DNA from 2 places in the Streptomyces sp. NPDC037410 genome. Region 2 is predicted to be linked to the other one. Evidence: riboswitches for the same ligand, from Rfam matches in the RefSeq annotation. Region 2 holds a riboswitch; the other holds the start of a gene.

Region 1 (4,051 bases), on a different contig from region 2:
CGTCCACGTGGTACGCGACCACGTTGAACTGCTTGCCGGAGAAGTTCAGGCGCATGCCGTGGGTGAGGTGGCCGCCGTGCGCCAGGTCGAGACCCAGGATCGTGTCGCCCGGCTGGGCGATCGCGAACAGGGCGGCCTGGTTCGCCGAGGCGCCGGAGTGCGGCTGCACGTTGGCGTACTCGGCGCCGAACAGGTCCTTGATCCGGTCGATCGCGATCTGCTCGGCCACGTCGACGTGCTCGCAGCCGCCGTAGTAGCGGCGGCCCGGGTAGCCCTCGGCGTACTTGTTGGTGAGGACGGAGCCCTGGGCCTCCATGACCGCGACCGGAGCGAAGTTCTCCGAGGCGATCATCTCGAGGGTGGACTGCTGACGGCGGAGCTCGGCGTCGACGGCGGCGGCGACGTCGGGGTCCAGCTCGTGGAGGGGAGTGTTCAGAAGCGACATGAATCGATCCCTAGGGGGTCTCGGGCCCGGTCTCAGTTCCCGGCGGTGAGCTCGGTGTACTGGTCGATGGAGAGCAGGTCCTTCGGCTCCTCGGAGATCCGGACCTTGAACAGCCAGCCACCCTCGAACGGAGCGGAGTTCACCAGGGACGGGTCGTCCACGACGTCCTGGTTGGCCGCGACGACCTCGCCCGTGACGGGGGAGAACAGGTCGCTGACGGACTTGGTCGACTCCAGCTCGCCACAGGTCTCGCCCTCGGTGACGGTCTCGCCGACCTCGGGGAGCTGGGCGTAGACGACGTCACCGAGCGCGTTGGCCGCGAATTCCGTGATGCCGACCGTCGCGACGCCGTCGACCGGCGCCGACAGCCACTCGTGCTCCTTGGTGTAGCTCAGCTGCTGGGGGTTGCTCATGACCTGATTCTCCTGGATCGGGGGAGTACTGATGAACGTGGGTCTTACGGGATGAGACGCGGAACGAGACGACTGCGTCACTTCTGGCGCTTGTAGAACGGCAGCGCCACGACCTCGTAGGGCTCGTGGGTGCCGCGGATGTCCACACCGACGCCCTCGGTCCCGGGCGTGGCGTGGGACGCGTCGACGTACGCCATCGCGATCGGCTTTCCGAGGGTCGGGGACGGGGCGCCGGAGGTGACCTCGCCGATGACCTCGCCGTTCGCGACGACCTGCATGCCGGCGCGCGGGACGCGGCGGCCCTCGGCGATCAGGCCGACGAGCTTGCGCGGCGGGGCGGTCTCGGCGCGCTCGGCGGCCTTCTCCAGGGCCTCGCGGCCGACGAAGCGGCCCTCGTTCGTCGTCTTCTCGAACTTCACGACGCGGCCCAGGCCGGCGTCGAAGGGGGTGAGGGCCGTGGTCAGCTCGTGGCCGTACAGCGGCATGCCCGCCTCCAGGCGGAGCGTGTCGCGGCAGGACAGGCCGCAGGGGATCAGGCCGACGCCCTCGCCCGCCTCGGTCAGCGCCTTCCAGACGCCCTCGGCGTGCTCGGGCTTCAGGAACAGCTCGAAGCCGTCCTCGCCGGTGTAGCCGGTGCGGGCGATCAGCGCGGGCACGCCGGCGACCGTGCCGGGCAGGCCGGCGTAGTACTTCAGGCCGTCCAGGTCGGCGTCGGTGAGCGACTTCAGGATGCCGGGGGACTCCGGGCCCTGGACGGCGATCAGGGCGTACGCGTCGCGGTCGTCGCGGACCTCGGCGTCGAAGCCCTCGGAGCGGGCGACCAGGGCGTCCAGGACGACCTGGGCGTTGGAGGCGTTGGCGACGACCATGTACTCGGTCTCGCCGAGGCGGTAGACGATCAGGTCGTCGAGGATGCCGCCGTTCTCCTGGCAGATCATCGTGTAGCGGGCGCGGCCGTTGCCCACGGTCGAGATGTTGCCGACGAGGGCGTGGTCGAGGAGCTCCACGGCCTGCGGGCCGGTGACGGTGATCTCGCCCATGTGGGAGAGGTCGAAGAGGCCGGCCTTGGTGCGGACGGCGTTGTGCTCGTCGCGCTCGCTGCCGTAGCGCAGCGGCATGTCCCAGCCGGCGAAGTCGGTCATGGTCGCGCCCAGCGAACGATGCAGGGCATCGAGGGCGGTCAGACGGGGGGCAGTGCTCATGGGGTGGCTCCCGGGTCCCAAGGGCGTGATCGGTGACGAAAACACATGACGGGCGAGGACGTCCTCCCCATCTGTCATGGAACCTGAGAGGTTCACCGAGGGCATCCCGGCGCCGACGAAACGGCGCCGAGTGGTCGGCTTGCACCTTGGGTGGGGACACCCAGGGGTGTCCCGCTTTTCAGATCTGCCTCATCCACGCGGTACGGGGCCTGAGAGATTCAAGGGAGGGTCTTGCTCCTTCGGCGCCCGGACGCGCTCGGCGGTCCGGAACTCTCCCGCGCGGATTCGAGCGGCCGGTATGCGGTTGTACGGCGACTGTGCGCGCCTGGCGCGCACATCATCGCACGCGGTGTCGGCGGGGCAAATCACTTGTGCCGCATTACCGTTTCTTTACACTTCTTGGGCAAGGGTCTCCTCGGGTTCTCCTGAGGCCCGACAGGGGGGAGCGCGATGAGGATCCAGCACACCGGCGCATACGCGGCGAGTACCGGCATACCGTCCCAGCGGGCCCGCGCCCGGAGCCGCGGCCGCCTCCTGCGGGACCTGCGCGAGCGCGGCGGCCGCGGCCCCCGCACCCTCACCTTCGCCGCCGGCGACCTCGTCGTCGTCTCCGGGCTGCCCGGCAGCGGCAAGTCCACCCTGATGAAGCGCGCCGCCCAGGGCAGCGGCATCGACTCCCAGGACGCCCGCGAGCGCTGGGAGGCCCGCATGCCGCGCCTCCTCCCGTACGCCGTCTACCGTCCCCTCGTACGGATCGCCCACTACGCCGGACTGCGCCGCGCCCTGCGCTCCGGCGCGAGCCTGATCGTCCACGACTGCGGCACCCAGTCCTGGGTGCGGGGCTGGCTCGCCCGCGAGGCGCGGCGGCGCGGCCGCGCCCTGCACCTGCTCCTCCTCGACGTCACCCCGGACACCGCGAAGGCCGGCCAGCACGCCCGGGGCCGGGGCGTCTCCGCGTACGCCTTCGCGCGGCACCGGCGGGCCGTCGGCCGGCTCCTGCGGGCCGCCGAGTCCGGCAGCCTGCCGCACGGCTGCGCCTCGGTGACCCTCCTCGACCGGGACTCCGCCGACGCCCTCCGCAGGATCGGCTTCCGGCAGGCCGCCTGAGGGGTTCCGCCCCGAGCCGGTCCTCGCCGCGCGCCCCGCCGATCCCCCGGGCGGCCCGCGGCTTCCAGGGTGCGCCGCCCGGCGCCGGTGTCCCCGGCCGTGTCCCGGGGCGGGACCGCGGGCGGTCCGGGACGCCCGTACCCTCCCTTTTGGCCGCGGCGGCGGCGACGCGGCGTTAGGGTGCTGCCGGGCGGCCGGTGCGGCAGGCCGTGCGAGAAGGGGAAACGCGACCGTGGACGTGACGTGGCCGGGCAACGAGCTGGAAGAGGTCCTTGCCGCCTCCCTGGGCAACCCCGAGGCCGGGGGACGCCTCGTCGAGGTGCTGGGCCGCAGCCCGGTCTGGGTGCCCCTGCCCAACGGCGGCGGCCCCGACAGCCAGGACCTCGACCTCGCCACCATGGAGATCGAGGGCGCGGCCTTCGTCCCCGTCTTCAGCTCCGAGCAGCAGTTCCTCGCCTGCGTCGGCGACCACATGTCGTACACCGTCGCCCCGGCCCGTGACTTCGCCCGCGGCCTGCCCCCGCAGCTCGGCATCGTCGTGAACCCCGGCGGCACCGTCGGCGTCCCGCTGCCCCCGCCCGCCGTCGCCGAGCTCTGCCGCGTCGGCCGCACCCCGCTCGACGGCCCCGCCAGCGGCGGCCGCGTCCGGCTCTTCGAGCCCGACTGGCAGGACGACCCGGTCGACTTCCTCGCCGCCGCCTCCGCCGAGTTCGAGGCCATCGGCACCGTCGCCACCGCCCGCCGCGCCCTCGCCAGCGTCGAGGGCGGCGAACCCGCGCTCTTCATCGGCGTCCAGGTCTCCCACTGGGAGGGCGCCGACCGCACCGCGCCCCTGGACGCCCTCGGCCGCGCCCTCGGCCGGGTCGAGGTCGCCTGGCCGGTCA
Region 2 (4,051 bases):
TCTCGACATGGATGCCTTCTTCGCCGCCGCAGAGCAGGCGTCGAAGCCCAGCCTGCGCGGAAAGCCCGTGGTCGTCGGCGGTCTCGGGCCGCGCGGTGTGGTCGCCACAGCCTCCTACGAGGCCCGTCGCTTCGGCGTGCACTCGGCCATGCCGATGGGCCAGGCGCGACGGCTCGCGCCGAACGCCGCCTATCTCGTGCCGCGCTTCGCCTTCTACCGCTCGATCAGCGACCAGGTCATGGAGCTGCTCCGGCGGCTCTCCCCGCTCGTGGAGCCGCTCAGCCTCGACGAGGCCTTCGTCGACCTCGAAGCCGGCGGTATCGCCGACGACAGCGCGAGCGCCCGGGCCGTGGGGGAGCGGCTGCGGGTGGACATCCTCGCGACGACCGGGCTCACCGGGTCCGTAGGGCTGGCCGGGGCCAAGATGATCGCGAAGATCGCCTCCGAGGAGGCCAAGCCGGACGGGCTCGTCCTGATCGAGCCCGGGACCGAGCGGGAGCTGCTCGGGCCGCGGTCGGTGCGGATCCTGCCCGGGGTCGGGCCGGCCACCGGGGAGCATCTGCGGCGCGCCGGGATGACCACCGTCTCCGATCTCGCGGAGGCGGGCGAGGACGAGCTCGTACGGCTGCTCGGGCGGGCGCACGGGACCTCGCTGTACAGGATGGCCCAGGGGTACGACGACCGGCCCGTGGTGGCCGAGCGGGACGCCAAGTCCGTGTCCGTCGAGGACACCTTCGACGCGGACATCCACGACCGGGTACGGATCCGGATCGAGGTCGAACGGCTCGCGGAGCGGTGCGTGGGGCGGCTGCGGGCCTCGGGGCACTCGGGGCGGACCATCGTCCTGAAGGTGCGGCGGTACGACTTCTCCACGCTGACCCGGTCCGAGACACTGCGGGGGCCGACGGACGACCCGGCGGTCGTACGGGAGGCCGCCGGGCGGCTCCTGGAGGCGGTGGACACGACGGGGGGCGTGCGGCTCCTCGGGGTGGGGGTGAGCGGGCTCGCGGACTACACGCAGGAGGACCTGTTCGCCCAGGCGGAGGCGGCGGCGGAGGCCGCGGAGCGGCCGGCGGCGGAGGAGGCCGCGTCCGAGGAGGCCGAGGCCTCGCCTGCCACCGCGACCGAGACCGCCGAGCGGGGGTGGGCACCCGGGCGTGACGTGCGGCACGCCGTGTACGGGGCGGGCTGGGTCCAGGGGAGCGGGGTCGGCCGGGTGACGGTGCGCTTCGAGGAGCCGTGGTCCGGGCCGGGGCGGGTGCGGACGTTCGCCGTGGACGACCCGGACCTGGAGCCGTCGGAACCGTTGCCGCTGGTCCGGGGGGACGACGCGGCGGCCTGACCCGCACCGGCCGTGCGGTGCGGGTCTTCCGGTGGCCGCTGGTCCGGGGCCTCAGGCGCCGTCCTGGCCCGCCAGGCGGCCGAAGTCCCGGTCCGGGGTGTCCGCGGGCGGGGGCGGGAGGGCGAGGCTGTAGTGGCGGTAGAGCTGGAGTTCCTGTTCGGGGGAGAGGTGGCGGCCCACGCCGAAGTCGGGGGCGTCCTTGATGAGGGCCCGCTCGTACGGGATGTGGAGGCCGTCGTCGAGCAGGGCGCTCGGCTCCAGGGGGACGAAGGCGTCCCGGCTGAACAGGCCCGTGCGGACGGCCGCCCATTCGGGGATGCCGGTCGCGTCGTCCAGGTACACCTCGTCCACGGTTCCGATCTTGTGCCCGTTCCGGTCGAACGCCTTGCGGCCTATCAGGCTGCGCGGATCGATATCGGTCTGCACGGTCCCTCCAACTGGTCGCAACTGCTCTACACCCCTACGAAAGTGCACAACTGGGATGTCGGCCACTTGAGCGATGGAAGCCGCAACCGCGCTGGTAGGCTGGTTGTGGCTGTCGACCCTGTGCGGGAGAGTCCCCCGGAGAAATCTTCCGGTGGGCGCCGAAGGAGCAAATCCTCCCCGGAATCTCTCAGGCCCCTGTACCGCGCGGACGAGGTCACTCTGGAAAGCAGAGCGGATGTCCGACGGCATTCCGCTCTCACCGACGGTGAAAGCCGGCGTGCCGCGAGGCGTGCCGGTGAAACTCTCAGGTTGAAATGACAGAGGGGGAGGCCGTCCGGGTACCCGCGCCGTGGTGCCCCTCGCAGGTCGTGACGACCAGGAGGCCTCCGTACATGACCGCCAACCGCACTCCGCTCTCCGAGCTCGAACAGGGCATCCCGTTCGAGCAGCGGCACATCGGGCCCGACGCCGAGGCTCGGGCCAAGATGCTCGCCCAGGTCGGTTACGGCTCGCTCGACGAGCTCACGGCCGCCGCGGTGCCGGACGTGATCAAGAACGCCGAGGCGCTGGGCCTGCCGGCCGCGCGCACCGAGGCCGAGGTCCTCGCCGAGCTGCGCGCGCTCGCCGACCGCAACCAGGTCCTCGCCCCGATGATCGGTCTCGGCTACTACGGGACCTTCACCCCGCCGGTGATCCTCCGCAACGTCATGGAGAACCCCGCCTGGTACACGGCCTACACGCCGTACCAGCCGGAGATCTCCCAGGGCCGCCTGGAGGCCCTGCTGAACTTCCAGACCATGGTCGCCGACCTGACCGGTCTGCCCACCGCCGGCTCCTCCCTCCTCGACGAGGGCACCGCCGCCGCCGAGGCCATGGCGCTGTCCCGCCGCATCGGCAAGGTCAAGAACGGTGTCTTCCTCGTCGACGCCGACGCCCTGCCGCAGACCGTCGCCGTCATCGAGACCCGCGCCGAGCCGACCGGTGTCGAGGTCGTCGTCGCCGACCTGAGCGAGGGCATCCCCGCCGAGGTCGCCGAGCGCGGTGTCTTCGGTGTGCTCCTCCAGTACCCGGGCGCCTCCGGTGCCGTCCGCGACATCAAGCCGCTGATCGACGCCGCGCACGAGCTCGGCGCGATCGTCACCGTCGCCGCCGACCTGCTCGCGCTCACCCTGCTCACCTCGCCGGGCGAGCTGGGCGCCGACATCGCCGTCGGTACGACGCAGCGCTTCGGCGTCCCCATGGGCTTCGGCGGCCCCCACGCCGGCTACATGGCGGTCCAGGACAAGCACGTCCGCTCGATGCCCGGCCGGCTGGTCGGTGTCTCCGTCGACGCCGACGGCAACAAGGCCTACCGCCTGACCCTGCAGACCCGCGAGCAGCACATCCGCCGCGAGAAGGCCACCAGCAACATCTGTACGGCCCAGGTGCTGCTCGCCGTCATGGCCGGCATGTACGCCGTCTACCACGGCCCGGACGGTCTGAAGCAGATCGCCGAGCGCACCCACCGCTACGCCGCCATCCTCGCCGCGGGTCTCACCGCCGGCGGCGTCGAGGTCGTGCACGGCTCGTACTTCGACACGCTCGCCGTCCGCGTGCCCGGCAAGGCCGACGAGGTCGTCGCCGCCGCCCGCGAGGCCGGCGTGAACCTCTACCGTGCCGACGCCGACCTGGTGTACGTCTCCTGCGACGAGACCACCACCCGCGCGCAGCTCGCCGCGGTCTGGGGCGCCTTCGGCGTCACCGCCGACGTGGCGGCCCTGGACGCCGCCACCGAGGACACCCTCCCCGCCGGTCTGCTGCGCTCCGACGCGTACCTGACCCACCCGGTCTTCCACGCGCACCGCTCCGAGACCTCGATGCTGCGCTACCTGCGCAAGCTCGCGGACCGCGACTACGCGCTCGACCGCGGCATGATCCCGCTCGGCTCCTGCACCATGAAGCTGAACGCGACCACCGAGATGGAGCCGGTGACCTGGCCCGAGTTCGGCCAGATCCACCCCTTCGCCCCGATCGACCAGGCCCAGGGCTACGTCACGCTCATCACCGAGCTGGAGGAGCGCCTGGCCGAGGTCACCGGCTACGACAAGGTGTCGATCCAGCCGAACGCCGGCTCGCAGGGCGAGCTCGCCGGCCTCCTGGCCGTGCGCGCCTACCACCGCGCCAACGGCGACGAGCAGCGCACCGTCTGCCTCATCCCGTCCTCCGCGCACGGCACCAACGCCGCCTCCGCGGTGATGGCCGGCATGAAGGTCGTCGTCGTCAAGACCGCCGAGGACGGCGAGG

The links. Region 2 has a riboswitch for glycine ahead of gcvP (aminomethyl-transferring glycine dehydrogenase). Riboswitches for the same ligand answer to the same signal wherever they lie in the genome.
Region 1: another riboswitch for glycine. It lies ahead of gcvT (glycine cleavage system aminomethyltransferase GcvT); the one in region 2 lies ahead of gcvP (aminomethyl-transferring glycine dehydrogenase).

Annotation. Positions count from the first base shown of each region.
Region 1 covers NZ_JBVJWR010000028.1:48,393-52,443, forward strand. Annotated here, with positions in the region: gene ACZ7HT_RS32990 (serine hydroxymethyltransferase) at 1-445, opposite strand, end outside; gene gcvH (glycine cleavage system protein GcvH) at 478-858, opposite strand; gene gcvT (glycine cleavage system aminomethyltransferase GcvT) at 936-2,060, opposite strand; glycine riboswitch at 2,122-2,247, opposite strand; glycine riboswitch at 2,249-2,348, opposite strand; gene ACZ7HT_RS33005 (AAA family ATPase) at 2,511-3,167, shown strand; gene ACZ7HT_RS33010 (enhanced serine sensitivity protein SseB) at 3,400-4,051, shown strand, end outside.
Region 2 covers NZ_JBVJWR010000005.1:394,949-398,999, reverse strand. Annotated here, with positions in the region: gene ACZ7HT_RS11335 (DNA polymerase IV) at 1-1,342, shown strand, start outside; gene ACZ7HT_RS11330 (PRC-barrel domain-containing protein) at 1,394-1,768, opposite strand; glycine riboswitch at 1,882-1,981, shown strand; gene gcvP (aminomethyl-transferring glycine dehydrogenase) at 2,161-4,051, shown strand, end outside.